DNA from 2 places in the Aliidiomarina minuta genome. Region 2 is predicted to be linked to the other one. Evidence: predicted binding sites of a transcription regulator. Region 2 holds the regulator's gene; the other holds the start of a gene.
What was found. The regulator FNR, encoded in region 2, switches genes on or off when oxygen is low (the NO sensors DNR and NnrR bind a similar motif). The targets are predictions, from matches to a motif close to TTGATCTAGATCAA.
Positions count from the first base shown of each region.

Region 1: CWE09_RS08695 (putative zinc-binding protein) is a predicted target of FNR. The motif match lies at 7,410-7,423, and genes of this name have one in related genera.

Region 1 covers NZ_PIPL01000001.1:1,806,524-1,815,544, reverse strand. The annotation lists gene CWE09_RS08735 (glycine C-acetyltransferase) at 1-115, opposite strand, end outside; gene coaD (pantetheine-phosphate adenylyltransferase) at 260-748, shown strand; gene pckA (phosphoenolpyruvate carboxykinase (ATP)) at 887-2,488, shown strand; gene CWE09_RS08720 (ABC transporter ATP-binding protein) at 2,655-3,602, shown strand; gene CWE09_RS08715 (ABC transporter permease) at 3,599-4,795, shown strand; gene CWE09_RS08710 (DUF6746 family protein) at 4,865-5,245, shown strand; gene CWE09_RS08705 (cysteine hydrolase family protein) at 5,323-6,174, shown strand; gene CWE09_RS08700 (acyl-CoA dehydrogenase) at 6,200-7,381, shown strand; gene CWE09_RS08695 (putative zinc-binding protein) at 7,483-7,890, shown strand; gene hemN (oxygen-independent coproporphyrinogen III oxidase) at 7,887-9,021, opposite strand, start outside.
Region 2 covers NZ_PIPL01000001.1:586,396-595,416, reverse strand. The annotation lists gene CWE09_RS02860 (FixH family protein) at 1-287, shown strand, start outside; gene CWE09_RS02855 (heavy metal translocating P-type ATPase) at 294-2,702, shown strand; gene ccoS (cbb3-type cytochrome oxidase assembly protein CcoS) at 2,705-2,902, shown strand; gene CWE09_RS02845 (sulfite exporter TauE/SafE family protein) at 2,889-3,542, shown strand; gene fnr (fumarate/nitrate reduction transcriptional regulator Fnr) at 3,561-4,301, shown strand; gene uspE (universal stress protein UspE) at 4,355-5,278, shown strand; gene ttcA (tRNA 2-thiocytidine(32) synthetase TtcA) at 5,361-6,275, shown strand; gene CWE09_RS02825 (glucosaminidase domain-containing protein) at 6,272-7,108, opposite strand; gene CWE09_RS02820 (DUF2189 domain-containing protein) at 7,162-7,941, opposite strand; gene CWE09_RS02815 (pseudouridine synthase) at 8,072-8,674, shown strand; gene mnmA (tRNA 2-thiouridine(34) synthase MnmA) at 8,732-9,021, shown strand, end outside.

The DNA.
Region 1 (9,021 bases), 1.2 Mb from region 2:
TGACTTCGATTTCTGAGTATTGCGAGGAAGAAATAATACGCTCTTTTTTAAACAAGCCCTCTTCGCGCACTTCTTCAATCTGCTCACGTACCTGTTGGTAAAAATCGTTCTTCATCCTCGACCCTCTGAATAGTAGTAGGCGTATGTATTGCTCTATTTTACGCGGCTGCGACAGAATTATCATCCCTTTCTCTCAGATTAGACGCTGGTCAGAGGAAAGAGTATGATTCGCGGTAACTATGAGCGAGTGGAAATTGCTATGCATAAAAAAGCTATTTACCCCGGAACCTTTGATCCTATCACTAATGGGCATGCTGATCTTATTGAGCGTGCGGCCAACCTGTTTAGTGAAGTTGTCGTAGGAATTGCATCGAGCCCGAGTAAGAAACCTCTGTTTGATCTCGATAAGCGCGTCGATCTAGTGCGCGCTGTCACTGAACATCTCCCTAATGTCAGTGTGATCGGTTTTTCCGGGTTACTGGTTGAATTTGCCCGCGAACAGGAAGCGACTGTGCTTATCCGCGGCTTACGCGCGGTTTCAGACTTTGAATATGAATTTCAGCTGGCGAATATGAACCGGCGGTTACACCCGGGTCTGGAGAGCGTTTTTCTGACGCCGTCTGAAGAAAACTCATTTATTTCCTCTACCTTAGTCAAAGAGGTGGCGCTACATCATGGTGATGTAACCCAATTTACTGATGCCCGGGTGGCCGAAGCTTTACAAAAAGCCCTGCACGAAGGTTTGTAAAGCCTATCTTTTTAGCTGTAAAAGGGCTATCATCGGCGACCAAATTCTGACCGTCAGCAGGGGCTTATTCTTGCCGTCAGCGCCGGTCATGTTCGAATACCATAACTTGTAACAGACTGCACCCTCAGGAGTCGTATCATGACCGATCTGGATCTGAGCCAATATGGCATTACAGACGCCACGGAAATTGTTCATAACCCGTCGTACGATAAGTTGTTTGAAGAAGAAACACGTATTGACCTTCAGGGTTATGAAAAAGGCACTGTCACCGACACAGGTGCAGTCGCAGTGGACACGGGAATCTTTACCGGGCGTTCGCCAAAAGATAAATACATTGTTCGTGATGATACGACCCGGGATACCGTCTGGTGGTCAGATCAAGGTAAGAATGACAATAAACCTATTGAACAGGATACCTGGAACAGTCTAAAGGGCTTAGTGACCCAGCAACTTTCTGGCAAGCGCTTGTTTGTGGTAGACACTTATTGCGGTGCGAATGCAGACACTCGTCTTGCCGTACGTTTTATTACCGAAGTGGCCTGGCAGGCGCATTTCGTTAAGAACATGTTCATTCGCCCGACCGCTGAAGAGCTGCAGACTTTTGAGCCTGATTTTATTGTTATGAATGGCGCTAAATGCACCAATCCAAACTGGAAAGAGCAGGGCCTGAATTCGGAAAATTTCGTTGCCTTTAACCTGACCGAACGTGTTCAGCTTATCGGCGGTACCTGGTATGGCGGCGAAATGAAGAAGGGCATGTTCTCGATGATGAACTACTTCCTGCCGTTACGCGGCATTGCCTCTATGCATTGCTCGGCCAATGTCGGCGAGAAAGGTGATGTAGCCATTTTCTTTGGTTTGTCCGGAACTGGCAAAACAACATTGTCGACGGATTCCAAGCGTCAGCTTATCGGTGATGATGAGCACGGCTGGGACGATGACGGTGTATTTAACTTTGAAGGTGGTTGTTATGCTAAAACCATTAACCTGTCGAAGGAAGCTGAGCCGGATATCTACAATGCGATTCGACGTGATGCTCTGCTTGAAAACGTAACAGTGCGTGATGATAGCAGCGTTGATTTTGATGATAATTCAAAAACCGAGAACACCCGTGTTTCTTACCCGATTTATCACATCGACAATATCGTACAGCCGGTTTCTAAAGCGGGCCATGCCAAGAAAGTTATTTTCCTGACCGCAGATGCTTTCGGTGTCTTGCCGCCGGTCGCTAAACTGACTAAAGAGCAGACTAAGTATCACTTCCTGTCGGGTTTTACCGCTAAACTGGCGGGCACAGAGCGTGGTATTACTGAGCCTACGCCTACTTTCTCCAGCTGTTTTGGTGCTGCATTTTTGAGCTTGCATCCAACTCAGTATGCAGAAGTTCTGGGCAAGCGCATGCAGGACGCCGGCGCGGAAGCTTATATGGTGAATACCGGTTGGAATGGCACCGGCAAACGTATTTCCATTAAGGCAACTCGTGCCATTATTGATGCTATTCTGGATGGTAGTATTGAAGATGCTGAGTTTGTTAATCTGCCTTATTTCAATGTCGCTATTCCAACCGCTTTGCCAGGCGTGCCGGATAATTCTATTCTGGACCCGCGTCAGACTTATGAAGATGCGGCAGAGTGGGAAGAGAAGGCTAAAGATCTGGCGGCGCGTTTTATTGTGAACTTTGAGAAGTTTACTGACAACGAAGATGGTAAAGCGCTGGTTGCAGCCGGGCCTCAGTTGTAATTATGCTTCGTAACAAAAAAACCGGCTCCGGCCGGTTTTTTTGTGCCTGTTTTCCATTTATAACGTCATTTGACCGGTTGTCATTTTTTTAATGATTTATTGTCTGGATGTCTTTACGCTAGAAGCAGGAAATAGCAAATAAAAATATAAACACAAAGGTGGATGTGTGCAGATTGAAATTAAAAACTTAATTAAGGAATATTCTACGGTACGCGCTGTAGACGACGTTTCCTTCACGGTGGAGGCTGGCGGAATTGTTGCCTTGCTGGGCCCTAACGGTGCAGGTAAGTCTTCGCTCGTGCGTATGTTGGTCGGTCTTACCGAACCTGACTCAGGCAGTATCAGGGTGCATTGGGATGGGCAGGAATTTGCCCATTTGCCAGATGGCAGTTTTGGCTATCTTCCGGAAGACCGGGGCCTGTATCAGGACCGTACGTTGCGTCAGAACCTGGTGTATATTGGCCAGTTACGTGGTCTGAGCAAACAGCAGATAGATGAGCAGCTGGAAATCTGGCTACAACGCTTTGACCTGACGGAAAGAGCCAATGAGCACTTAAAGCAATTGTCGAAAGGCAATCAACAGAAAATACAGCTGATAGCCACTTTGATGCATAAGCCGCCTGTATTGATTCTGGATGAACCTTTTTCAGGACTGGATCCGGTCAATCAGGAACATGTACTGGATGTACTTAAAGACTTAAAAGCAGCTGGGGTTACTATCCTGCTAAGTGCCCACCAGATGGACCTAGTGGAGCGTTTAGCCGATCAGTTTATACTGATGAACCTGGGCTCAGTGATAGCATCCGGGCCTATTGATGCCATTCATCAACAACTGGCAGAAACCCAGCATATACGTTTTACTTTTGCTGAGTCAGTAGAACCTCAGGAACTGGCTAACCTGCCTTATAACAACTTAAATGCGAGCAATACTGAGCGGACTCAGTACTCGGCTGAAGTGGATTTGAACGCTTCCTTGCAGGATTTACTGCAGCAAACCGCGCAGTGTGGACCGCTACAGGAATTTCGTCGTTACCGACAGCCATTACATGACCTGTATCTCTCAGCAGTGCGGGGCGTGAATAAGGCGTCGAAGGACAAGGAGGTAACCCTATGAAATCGGTTTATATGACACGGGTACTGCGCGTCGCGCGTTTTGAATTCCTGCGCTTTTTTAAGTGGAAGCAGGAGCTGCTGACTATAGGTCTGATGGGCGGTGGCTTTATTCTGGCCATGCTCTGGCCTTTCATTATGGGTCTTTTTGAAAGCGAACAACGCATTGCAGTGATAGCCGAGGGCGAGTTGCCCCGCGCACAGCAGGTTGAGTTTGTACGCATGTATTCTGCCGATCGCGAGCGTATCCTGCAGTCGCTTGGCGACGAGTGGGATGGCCTGCTGGAAGTGGAAGGTTATGATTTAACTTTACAGGTTGAGAAAAGCGCCTCCTGGCAGGATCAGGTAAGACCGGTGCTGACCGACTGGATGCAGCAACGTAAGCTGGAATCTTTAGAACTGACTCAGGAGCAGCGTGATTTCTACACTGAGGACGTGGATATTCACATGGTTTACACCTCGCGTCTGGAGGAAGAAGATGCGGCTGCGGCAGAAGAAGAACGGCGTGGGCGTGGGCTCATTACCGGTGGCATATTATTGCTGTTATTTATCGGCGTTATGAATGGCTTTGGCCTGTTGATGTCCGCTATTACGCAAGAAAAACAGCAGCGTGTGACTGAGCAACTACTGACCTTGTTGCACCCTCAGGAGTGGATGGACGGTAAGATACTCGGGGTCACTATGCACAGCGTTAAATCCATGCTGATTACGGCCCTGCTGTTGCTACTACTGATGAATGGTATGCATATGATCGTGGCAGGAGGCATGCTGAGCATTCCTTTAAGTCTGATTATCCTGCTGAACTCTATAGTATTTCTGTTGCTGGGGCTGCTACTGGTCAACAGCTTCCTGGCTGGGTTTGCTGCTACCATTGATGATCCCAATCATTCGTCGCGCAGCATTGTGATGTTTATACCTATGCTACCGGTGATTGTCAGCTTGTCCATTATAGGTTCGGCAGACAGCGGACTGGCTGTTTTCTTAAGCCTGTTTCCACTCACTTCTTTTGCCGCTATGCCAATTCGGGTTGCTGAAGTAGGCGTGCCCTGGTGGCAATGGCTGATAGCGCTGGGATTAATGCTGGCCACCTTGTATTGGGCACGTAAGCTGGCGGCGCGGTTATTCCGGCTGGGTATTACTATGTATGGTAAAGAGCCAAGCTGGAAAGATATCTGGCGGGTAATTGCAAATACCTGATTAATGCTTGAATGAATAAATGATAATCATTATCATCTGCTTACCTCTGGATCTTATGAATAGGTGATAATGATGACAAATATTGCACGGGTATTAGCGGTTACAGCTTTGCTTTGGGGGGCTGCAGCAACGGCTCATGATGACAGACTTGAGCATTATGAAGCGCTGCCAGCAGACTCGCTGGAGCAGGCTGTCAGTAACCTGAAAAGCCATAACCAAAAGCTAGCAACTATCTTGCAGCAGGAAGATATATCAGCAGAAAACATGGTACAGATACATGAGCTTACCTATACGCTGGAAGTCGCTTTAGAGCGATTGCAGACAGAACTGGCGCAAACCGCGGACGTGCTTGAGGAAGTGCACCTGGGCTCGGAAACCATGGATTATGACAGAGTCCGTGAAGAAGGGGCCCGTTACCTGCAGGTTATGCAGCAGTTATTAGGAAACTAAAACAGCGTTAACAGTGACGCTTTTAAAAAGATCCCCTACGCTGAAATGCACGGACTTGTGTAGCGCAGGGGATCCTTATGTCAGAGCGTAGAATTTATCAATCCACTGAACGAGGTGGTGTGCAACTGGGTGCGAGCAGCGAACGCTGGCATCTGGAGCCAGATCATATAGATCTCTCACCTCATCATCGCCCCATTGGCAAGTTATTCTGCATTCATACAGATGAAACTCCCATCATAGAAGACACCCGGCGCATGGCTCTGGTCATTGTTGATATGCAAAATGATTTTTGTAGTCAGAGTGGCTGGGCGGATCAGGCGGGTTTTGCTACCGAACGTTGTCGCAGCGCAATTCCTGGAATTCAACGTACGCTAGAATGGGCGCGTGAACATGACCTTTGGGTTATCTGGATAGGCTGGGCGAACCGCGAAGACCTCAGGAATTTAGGTCCGCCGACTTTATATCAGTATAAAAAAAGCATCAAAATGCGCGGTATTGGCGAGTCCATGAACGATTATAAGGCTTTGCTTTCGAATACCTGGGGCACCGAGATTGTAGAAGAGTTAAAACAAAAGCAACGCGATTCGGATGTCGTTGTGGACAAAGTACGCACCAGTGGCTTTTACGGCACTCACCTGGATCAGATTTTAAGGACTCAGGGCTTCAGTACTCTATTATTTGCTGGTATTAATACGGACCAGTGCGTTACGACTACCATGGAAGAGGCTTGCTTTCGGGATTACAATGTCATTCTGATAGAAGATGCTACGGCCACATCCAGCCCGGACTTTTGTAAACAAGCGGTTTTGCACAATACTCGTCTGTGCTGGGGATTTGTAACTGATAGCAAACGTTTGCGTGCGGCGCAGCAGACTGAACGCCGGGAAATTAAACCCGAGGCTGGGGCGGATACTCCGGATGATGGTTAATCATAAATAGAATTAAGGAAGCAGAATGAGTAGTAAAGCGGCGACTTTTAACTGGCAGGACCCTTTCGTTCTGGAGCAGATGCTGAGCGATGATGAACGTATGATCGAAGACACCGCCCGGGCTTACTGTCAGGATAAGTTGCAGCCACGAATACTGATGGCAAACCGTAATGAAGTTTTCGACCGCGAGATCATGACCGAGCTGGGCGCGTTGGGTTTACTGGGTGCTACTTTGCCGGAAAAATATGGCTGTGCTGGTGTCAATTATGTCAGTTATGGTTTGATTGCTCGGGAAGTTGAGCGGGTAGACAGTGGTTATCGTAGCGCTATGAGCGTGCAAAGTTCACTCGTAATGTATCCGATTTATGAGTTTGGTACCCAGGCCTTGCGGGATAAGTATTTGCCTAAGCTCGCCAGTGGCGAATGGGTGGGTTGTTTTGGTTTGACCGAACCCGATGCGGGCTCAGATCCTGCGAGCATGAAAAGCAGAGCGCAGCGCGTAGACGGCGGTTATTTGCTGAATGGCAGCAAGATGTGGATTACCAATAGCCCTATTGCTGATGTGTTTGTGGTCTGGGCTAAGCTGGACGGCGATATCCGCGGTTTTGTACTGGACAAAGACATGCCGGGTCTGAGTGCGCCCAAAATTGAAGGTAAGTTCAGCTTGCGTGCATCCATTACCGGCGAAATTGCGATGCAGGATGTTTTTGTTCCTGAAAGCAATATCTTCCCCGATATCAAAGGCCTTAAAGGCCCTTTCAGTTGCCTGAATAAAGCCCGCTACGGCATTGCCTGGGGTGCCTTAGGCGCGGCTGAATTCTGCTGGCATGCCGCCCGCCAGTACACACTGGACCGCAAACAGTTTGGCCGTCCTCTGGCCGCCACTCAGTTGATACAGAAGAAATTAACCGATATGCAGACCGAAATCAGCCTGGGGTTGTTAGGTTGCCTGCAGGCGGGAAGACTGGCCGACAGCGACCAGCTGGCGCCGGAAACCATCAGCCTGATCAAACGAAACAGTTGTGGCAAGGCACTGGATATCGCACGTGCTGCCAGAGATATGCATGGTGGTAATGGCATTTCCGATGAATATCATGTCATACGCCATGTTATGAACCTGGAAGCGGTGAATACCTATGAGGGCACGCACGATGTGCATGCGCTGATTCTGGGGCGGGCGCAAACTGGCATTGCCGCATTTGGCTGAGCTCAATTTGCCTGTCGAAGTGGGCTCCTTGATATGGGTCAATCCGGAATATGGCAAAAGCTATAAACTGATGCCATGGAACCTCTTGAAGGGAGCAAGTTATGAGTGTTAAAAATTCACCCGACAAACCTTTAGTCTATGCATGTTCAGGTTCATCCAACCTGGCGCAGTTAGCCAATGATTTGGCACTTTGGCTGCACAATCAGGAACTGGGTTGCATGTCGAGCATAGCCGGAGTGGGTGGGCGTGTGCCTAAACATGTGCAGATAGCCTGTTCGGGGCGCAATATTCTGGCTTTAGATGGCTGTTCACAGCAATGTGTAAAACAGTCGTTAGCTCAACATGGAGTGATTCCAACCTGGCATATCCGACTGGACACGCTCGGCTTTCAGCATAAGAGCAACGGCTCATGCTCCCTGGCGGAAACCTTCATGGCTATGCAATATGTGTGCGAAACAATGGGAATAGAAGCCGATGACACCTTCAGCGCCCACCTGCATACTCCTTAAATAACTTTTGAATACTGTTGCTGCTGGTTTTCCAGATAAGCATCAAAGGCACTGCAAATAATACGGATCCAAAGCCTTCCGTGGTTAGTTACCTGTATTGAATCATGACTCAGCTGCACCAGACCGTCTGCAATATAAGGCTTCATTTTTTCCAGACTGGATGCAAAGTAAAAATCAAAATGAATGCTCCACTTAGCGGCAAAGTCGCTTTTATTCAGTTCAAAATGACATATAAGCTGAGCGATTAAATCGGCTCTTATTTTATCATCCGGGGTGAGGTGAATGCCTTTATTCACTGGCAGTTGTCCATTTTCGATGCGCCGGTAATAGTCTTTTAAATCTTTTTCATGTTGCCAGATAACGCCATTGACCTGGCTTATAGACGACACACCTAAACCTAACAGAGCGTCCTGACCATGCGTAGTGTAGCCCTGGAAGTTACGCTGTAACTGTCCCTGGCGTTGAGCTTGAGCGAGACTGTCATCAGCCTTGGCAAAATGATCCATGCCAATAAACTGATAACCCGCTGCAACCAGGGTTTCAATGCCCTGCAAGTGCAAAGCCTGCTTATCTTGTGCTGATGGTAAGCTGGCGTCTTTGATCTTACGTTGCGCCGCAAAACGCTGCGGCAGGTGTGCATAACTGAACAGCGAGATGCGATCTGGATTTAACTGAATGACCTTGTCCAATGAATAGCTGAAATTATCCGTATTTTGCAGCGGTAAGCCATATACCAGATCCAGGTTAATAGAACTAAAACCCAGGCTTCGGGCTTCCTCTATCAGGTTGCCAACCAGTACTTCACTTTGCACCCGGTTGATAGCTATCTGTACTTGTTCATTAAAGTCCTGCACGCCGAAACTGACCCGATTGAAGCCAAGTTTGCGAAGGTGTCTTAATTTTTCTCTTGAACAACTACGGGGGTCAATCTCAATACTGACTTCTTCGGCTTTGTGGGCATCAAAAGCTAACTCTTCAGCCAGCATTTCCATAAGCCTGGTTAATTGTTGCAGAGTCAGAAAGGTCGGGGTGCCCCCACCTAAATGCAGGTTACGGCACTGACGTTTGCCGAGCCGCGTTTTGTAGAAACGCATTTCCTGCTGTAAAGCGTCTAAATAGGTATCGGCTTTA
Region 2 (9,021 bases):
TGGAGATTGATGACGATTATATTCAGCTTCGTTTTGATGGTGTTGAACCTGAAAACCGGAGCGCCCTGCAGGTCAATTTTTATCACCCGACACTGGATGATAAAGACTTCGAATTAAGGGTTCCCCACTCCGGCGATGGTATGTACCGCCAGGAACTGCCACGTTCAATATCCGGTCACTGGCGCATTATTGTAGAACCCTTTAACAACGAATGGCGTGTCAGTCAGAATGTGCAACTACCACAGGACAGTGCGTTTTCACTGGTTCCTGATAATTACGGTATTTAATTGGTTATGAGCAGTGCAGTGCGTTGTTTTCATTGTCATCAGCCGGTTCCCGCCGGACTGAACTTAAGCGTTGAAATAGACGGTGAAGACAAACCTATGTGCTGTTATGGCTGCCAGTCGGTGGCCGATACTATTGTCAGTCAGGGCCTGATTCATTTTTATAAGTTTCGTGAAATCGATGATGAAGGCGTACCTCAGGCACTGGTTCCTGAAGAGCTGGACTCGCTGCATGAGCAGGTCAAAGCCTATGACGATCCGGATATTCAGCGCGAGTTTGTGCGCAGCGGTGACGTCAATGAAGTGACCCTGGCTGTAGAAGGCATGACCTGCGCTGCCTGCGCCTGGCTTATTGAACGGCAGTTAAGAGGCCTGTCCGGCATCCAGCACGTGGTTGTGAATGCGACAACGGACAGGGTCAACGTCAAATGGTTGCCTGAAACCCTTAAACTAAGCGATATTCTGGCCAGTATCCACAAGGTTGGCTATCGTGCATTGCCTTTTCAGCAAGCCGATTTAGAACAGAGTTTTGAAAAAACCAGACGCAGCTATATCATGCGCCTGGGCGTCGCCGGGCTGGCTTCTATGCAGACCATGATGGTGGCTTTTGGTCTTTATTACGATGATATTGATGATATGCATCGTCTCTATTTTTGGTGGGTGTCTTTGCTGTTCACCGCCCCGGTTATTGTCTACAGTTGCCAGCCTTTTTTCGCTAACGCTATCCGTGCATTGCGGGCACGTACTGTGAACATGGATGTCCCCGTATCTCTGGCTATGATGCTGGCATTTGTCGCCAGCTTTTATGCCACTGTTTTTGATACCGGCGAAGTTTATTATGAATGTGTTTCTATGTTCGCCTTCCTGCTTCTGGCTGGCCGCTACCTGGAACTGCTGGCCAAACATCGAGCGGTCGCTAATGCTGCCAACCTGATGAAGCTGATCCCTGCTTTTGCCGAGCGCCGGCATGATGACGAATGGCAGCGTGTGATGGTCAAATACCTGCAGATGGACGATGAAATCCGGGTTAAGCCCGGTGAACCGATTCCTGTTGACGGTGAACTGATTTCCGAACAAGCCTGGTGTGATGAATCTCTGCTTACCGGTGAAAGCCGGCCAATAGCCAAGCAACAGTGCGACAGTCTTTATGCTGGCAGCGTAAATCAGCAGTCACCACTGATCATGAAAGTAAAAAGTACGCATCAGGATACCTTGTTGGCTGGCATTGTCTCACTTCAGGACACGGCTATGCAGCAGAAACCTAGGTTTGCCCGTCTCGCTGATATTGTCGGTCGTTATTTTGTAATAGGCACCCTGACTGTTTCCAGTTTAACCTTTTTAAGCTGGATGCTGTTATCCCCAGCGGACGCCTTCTGGGTCACCCTTGCGGTGCTCGTGGCCACCTGCCCTTGTGCCCTGGCTCTGGCAGCTCCGACCGCGATGAGCGGCGCTATTAATCGCCTGAACCGAAGTGGCGTACTGGTCAAAAATGCTGCAATCCTGGAAATATTACCCAAGGTCAATACGCTCTGCCTGGACAAAACCGGCACTCTGACACAAGGGCGTTTCAGCCTGGTGCAAAGCTGGTTCCGGGAAGTGGGTAATGAATCGCAGTACAGTGCTATCGCACGCTCCCTCGAACAGTATTCGGAACACCCGCTGGCCCGCCCTTTCCAGCAGATCGCGGTGCAGGAAGTCTCGCTGGACAACGTGGATAACCAACCCGGTCAGGGACTGAGTGGTTTGCATAAAGAGCAGGATTATCGAATAGGCAGTTTGAACTATATTCAGCAATGGCATCCAGATGCTCAGTCACCACTGCCTCAGGCCAATGTGTATTTATGTGATCGTTCAGGAATTCTGGCGGCCTGGCAGGTAGATGACGAGTTAAGGCCGGATGCACTGGATATGGTGAACTGGTTTAAGAAACGAGGTTTTAAGCTGATTATGCTGACCGGTGATCATCAGGACCGGGCTATGAGTATGGCCAAAATTCTGGGCATAGAAGATGTTCGGGCCGGGTTACAGCCGAAAGACAAAATGGAAAGTTTACGTGAACTGCAACAGCACGGCGCGGTAATGATGGTCGGGGATGGTATTAATGATGCGCCGGTGTTAGCACAGGCCGATGCCTCGGTGACCTTTGCTTCCGGCACTGAGCTGGCTCAAGCTGGTAGCGACGTGGTCATTTTAAATGGCCGCTTGCATGCCTTGCAGGGGTTATTACACACGGGGACTTTAACGCGCGCTATTATCCGCCAGAACTTTGCCTGGGCTCTGGGCTACAATGCCGTTATTCTGCCGCTTGCAGTAACCGGTCATGTGGGTCCATTATGGGCTATGCTGGGTATGTCAATCAGCTCACTCATAGTAGTTTCCAATTCATTACGTTTATTAAAAAAACCGCGCGGAGGCTAACCATGGAAATCATTCATATCGCAGTGCCTGCCGCTATTCTTCTGGTTATTCTGGTGATAGCACTGTTCTGGTGGGCGGTCCGTAACGATCAGTTTGATGATCTTGAACGTCAGGGCATGAATATCCTGCTGGACGAAGAAGAGCCGCAGAAAAAAAACAACAAAAAGGCAAACAAACAGGACGACGATGCAGCAAATTGATCTCGTTTCCGCCGTTCTGATGGGGCTGGCCGGTAGTGGACACTGTATTGCTATGTGTGGTGGTCTTGCGGGCGCTATGGGGCTGAATCAATCGCCATGGCGACTGTTGATTTATAATCTGGGGCGTATTTCCTCTTATATGCTAGCCGGGGCTATTCTGGGTAGCGCTATTTTTGCCATCACTCAAGTGAGCAATCAATCCTTAATTATAGTGCGTTTCGCAGCTGGACTGATGATGATATTACTTGCTTTGTATATCACCAGAGTCTGGATGGCATTGGCCTTTCTGGAGCGCGTTGGCGCTTATTTATGGCGTTTGATTAAACCCCTGCTAAGGTATTTCCCGGCGAATGCCGGTGCCGGTCGTTTGTATATTGCCGGTATGTTGTGGGGCTGGCTGCCCTGCGGTTTAGTCTACAGCGCACTAACCTGGGCCGCTTTGTCAGGTAGTCCCCAGGGCGGTGCTCTGACTATGCTGGCATTTGGTCTCGGAACTTTACCTTCCATGTTGATTTTCGGAGTGTTTAGTCGCAAACTGAGTACCTTGGTGACTTCTGCTGGTTTTCGCTGGGTCGCCGGTATCTTATTGTTGGTATACGGCATCATGACCTGTGCTGTTGCTGTGCAACAATGGAACTGATTTAAAGGAAGAAATAACATGTCAGAACGTTTTCGGGTAGTAAGCAATATCAATTGTCAGAACTGTAGTATCAGTCAGTTATGCCTACCTTACACGTTGGATGACTCATCGCTCAATCAGCTGGATAATATTATTGAGCGCAAACGCCCTTATCACAAAGGCGAACTGATCTTTCAGGCTGGCGAACCTTTACGATCCTTGTATGCGGTGCGCTCCGGCAGCTTCAAAAGCTACAGCGTTTCTAATGACGGCGATGCTCAAATCACGGCATTTCATCTGCCCGGTGATTTGATTGGTTTTGATTCAGTTCACAGCTCCACTTATTGTAGTTTCTCTGAAGCACTGGAAACATCCATGGTCTGTGAAATTCCTTATGCAAACCTGGAGACCCTGAGTGACCAGTTGCCCTTGTTGCGGCGCCAGGTTATGCGTTTAATGAGTAGTGAAATAAGTGCGGATAAACAACTGATGTCATTACTTAATAATAAAAGTGCTGAACAACGCCTGGCTACTTTTTTACTCGACTTCTCAGAACGTTTTCGTAGCCGCGGCCTTTCTTCCCGTGAATTTCGTTTAAGCATGACTCGTGCTGAGATTGGAAACTTCCTTGGCTTAACGGTAGAAACGGTGAGCCGGCTACTTAGTAAGTTGCACAGAGAATCCTGTATTACGGTAGACGGCAAGTTTATTTTCCTTAAAGACAGCCCGCGGTTGCAGGATATAGCGGGTTTACAGTTAAGAGCTTGCGCTACATCATAGCGAAGTGCCTTTGATCAGCTACACTCAGGTGGGAAGCAATCAGGAGACACCCTATGTATAAGAATATTTTAGTTGTACTCGATCCGTCTGCGGATTCACAAAAAGCTCTGAACAGAGGGTTAAAGCTAGCTCGGTTGCAGTCAGCTTCACTTACTCTCTTTCTCTCAATCTATGACTTTTCCTATGAAATGACCACCATGTTGTCCGGTGAAGAACGAGAATCAATGCGTTCGGGACTGGTAGAAGGCCATGAGCAGTGGGTAGAAGACTTATTGAAAGATTATGATACCCGAGGATTGGAGCTGGATATTAAAGTGGTTTGGCATCATCGGCCGTTTGAGTCCATTATTAAAACCTCTCTTGAGCAAAAACATGATCTTATCATCAAGGGCACTCACCGCCACGATAAACTGCAGAGTGTTATTTTTACGCCTACAGACTGGCATTTATTGCGTAAAGCCCCCTGCCCCGTACTTCTGGTTAAAGAGCATGAATGGCCTCCGCATGGCCAGGTTATAGCTGCGGTTAATGCCGGCGCCGATGATAAACCTCATCAGTCATTAAATGAACGTATTATTAAATCCGCTAAAGGCATGAGTGAACTGCTGGAGGCCCACTTACATCTGGTTAACTGTTACCCCACTGCACCGCTGAACATGGCTATTGAAATTCCAGAATTCGATACCAGCGATTATCAGGCTAATGTGCGTAATTATCATCAGGAATCATTAGGCAAATTAGCTGAAGAGCACAGGCTGCTGGAAGAAAACCTGCATGTACGCGAAGGTTTGCCTGAGGACCAGATACCTGCCCTGGCAGACGAGCTTGATGCCGAACTGGTGGTATTAGGTACTATAGGTCGTACCGGTATTACTGCCGCCTTGTTGGGGAATACCGCCGAACACGTGATTGAGCAGCTTAATTGTGATGTCCTGGCGATAAAACCCGAAGGCTTTAAATCACCACTGGCGGAATAGCATTTAAACCCTTGCTGTGGGCAGGTATACTAGCGCTTTTTAACGATGCAGCGCCGCCTGCCCACGCTTTACAGGGTTTATAATGTCTCAACAACAGAAACAGCAATATAGTTTAAATAAACTGGAAAAGCGCATTCGTCGCCAGGTTGGCCAGGCTATTAATGACTTTGCTATGATCGAGGAAGGCGACCGAATAATGGTTTGTCTGTCAGGCGGCAAAGACAGTTACACTATGCTTTCAGTCTTGCGTTATCTGCAGCAGGTTGCTCCGGTTTCTTTTAAAATTATTGCCGTTAATCTGGACCAGAAACAACCCGGTTTCCCAGAGCATATCCTTCCACAATACTTGCAAGAAGCTGGCGTAGATTACCGTATTATCGAAGAAGATACTTACGCTATTGTTAAAGAGAAAATTCCCGAAGGAAAAACCACTTGCTCCTTATGCTCGCGTTTACGTCGCGGTATTCTGTACCGTACCGCAAAAGAGCTGGGAGCTACCAAAATAGCACTGGGTCATCACCGTGATGACATGTTGGAAACGCTGTTTTTGAATATGTTTCATGGTGGAAGCCTGAAGTCCATGCCGCCTAAGTTGGTGAGTGATAATGGCGAGCATGTGGTGATTCGTCCACTTGCTTACGTTAAAGAAAAAGATATTCAAGTCTACGCAGATGCTCAGAAGTACCCCATTATTCCCTGTAACCTTTGTGGTTCGCAAAAAAACCTGCAGCGGCAGTCGATAAAAGACATGTTGCGTCAGTGGGACCAACAGTTTCCAGGGCGTATTGAGAGCATGTTTACTGCTATGCAGAATGTAGTGCCATCGCACCTGACAGATAATAAACTATTTGATTTCGCCGGGGTTAAACAAACGGGAACTCCCATGATTGACGGAGACACCGCTTTTGATCAGCAGGTTATAACTGGTAATGTCTTTCAGAAGGAAGATAACGACATTGATATGAGTATCAATGTCGTTAATATTGGCAAGTCTTAAGAGTCAATCTCTTCCTGAACTTCAAGAATGATAGGACGATTGATGCGTATCATTTGATTTAATTCTTCAATATACTCCTCGCCACGCTCAGAATAACTTAACAATCCCTGAGTTAAATATGTCGAGGAGATATCGTCATTGTTGGCGCGCAGCTCTGAACGTATCCCACGTAAATCAGAATAAGCAAAGTGCGTATTCAGGTTGCGAATATAACTACGTACAGAAGCTTCCATACTTTCAAAAGTACGAACCTCATAAACCTGTCCGTCTGGACGCGCTGCTGGAACTAAACCACAGCCCTGAGTCCAGCACCATTGGCCGAAGAAATTAAGTGCATCCGTAGCAAACCGCGAAGTCCCCCAACCAGACTCATTAGCGGCCTGAATTAAAATTAAAGTATCAGGTATAATATCGGCCCGATTCAATAAATCGGCGATTTGACCTTTTCGCTGAGTTTCTTCGACCCGATAAAAGTTGGCCATTTCATTCAGCCATTCTTTCTCTCGATTAGTTAATGTTTTTCCAAGTCTTTGCTTTTCCTGAATACGACGCAAATGCACTCGCTGCTCTTCAATACGCTGATTCTCTTCATGAATAGCGGGTAATAAATAAGCAAAAAATGTTTTTTTGCGCTCAGTGATATCGCGTATAGACGCAAAGTCAGGCAAGTCAGTAGTAGTCGTTGCCGGACTTACATAAACAGCAGGTAATCCGGTGGTGACAGTTGCCTCTCTGCTAGTATCTGCTTCCATCTTTTCAATCTGTTCATAAAACGGATAGATAACGGCGATTACAATAACCAGTGTTGCTATAATTCTAAAAAGCCAATTCATTCAGTACACCTCTTGAGAACGAAACCCAACTATACCTATTGTTTCTTTACAAATCACGCGGACCAGGTATTTGAGTTGTCACTGTCGTCATTATCTTCTGCTTTATGAGATGTTTTAGCCTCATTTTCATCTGTCGCAACACCAAAAATCTCGCGGTATAAAATACCCTTGACGTTGTAATACATAGGAGCCACCCAGATGAGGCCCAGTCCAAAAGGAATGGCTGCAACAATAAATAATCCCAGCATCGCGGCATACACTGTCGCAAAAGCGAAAAAACGTTTAATGACTACCAGAAAAGATGTTTTTACTGCCTGCAATGGAGAAAGCTGGTACTCGGCGACTAAAGGCAGCGCCATAGAGAGCGTAATGGAAAAAAAGGCGATAATAAGTAAAACTAAAATACTGCCTGCAGCAAACATTCCTGGCAGTTGTACGATAAGGGAAGTAATAATGGCGGTAATAATTAAAGGAAAAGGTCTTTTCAGAAACATAAAGACATCATTTACCCGGCTTTTTTTACCAATACTATGTTGGATCCCCATCATATGAACAGCGGCCATTAGTGGAGGCATAATAAGTAATTGTAAAAGGCCCAGAATTTGAGTGCTGTTGCCTTCTTCCAGATTTAATTCACCACCAAACATAAATTGAATAACCAGCATGATGGCGATAACAAGAATTGCTAAAGCGACTACCAGAGCACCTAACAGAGGAGAAAAGGTCGTTTTTGTAAGCTCCCAGCCTTCACTCAAAACAGCGACAGGCCTGAACTCAGATTCCTGCCGCAGCGCCTTATCCAGGCTACCCCCTACTCGCTTTTTGTTACTCATTATTACTCCAGTTAAAATTACCGAGGGCGCCATTATCGCTTACTGAAGGGAATAAAGACCAGCCCGAAACTGGATTTTCCTTTGATTAGCCTTCATGATCTTAAGCCCGTCTTCAATAAGGATTCAGAATATGGCGCGCAGACCCCGTCCCCGAGTCAGTAAATTACTTTTGTTTAACAAGCCATTTGCTGTATTAACTCAGTTTAGTGGCCAACAGGGTGACAGCACGCTGGCTGACTATATTAAGGTACCTGATGTGTATCCAGCCGGAAGGCTGGACAAAGACAGTGAAGGCCTGCTCCTGCTGACTAATGATGGCCGCTTACAAGCTCGAATCAGCGATCCGGACTTTAAACTGGAAAAAACCTATTATGTATTAGTTGAAGGTGAACCTTCCATATCTGCTCTGAATGCATTGCAGCAAGGTGTCGAACTAAAAGATGGCCTTACCCGCCCAGCTCAAGTGGTGCAAGTAGATGAACCAGACTGGTTATGGCCACGGAATCCACCGGTTCGGATTCGCAAAAGCATTAAGGACACCTGGTTAAAACTGACTATCCGCGAAGGTAAAAATCGCCAGGTGCGACGCATGACAGCACATATTGGGCACCCTACTCTGCGTTTGATCCGTTCACAGGTGGGTAACTGGACTATTCAGGATATTGCGGTCGGAGAATGGTATGAAGCGGCTCCTGAAGGGCTGGCAAACGTAGCGCAGCGACAGAGAAAGTGATAAAATCCGTCACCTATTGCAAGCCATCCAGGTTCAAAATGAGGTCCAGGCACAGGCATGATCCACTCTTCTGAAAAGCCCCCAGCAGAATGCAAAGTTATCGTCGGTATGTCCGGCGGTGTTGATTCTTCCGTTTCCGCCTACTTGTTACAGCAGCAGGGCTATCAGGTTGAAGGCCTGTTTATGAAAAACTGGGAAGAAGATGATACCGATGAATACTGTGCTGCTTCTGAAGATTTGGCAGATGCGGAAGCTGTATGCCAGAAATTAGGCATTGAGTTGCATACGATCAATTTTGCCGCCGAGTACTGGGACAACGTATTTGAATATTTCCTCCAGGAATATAA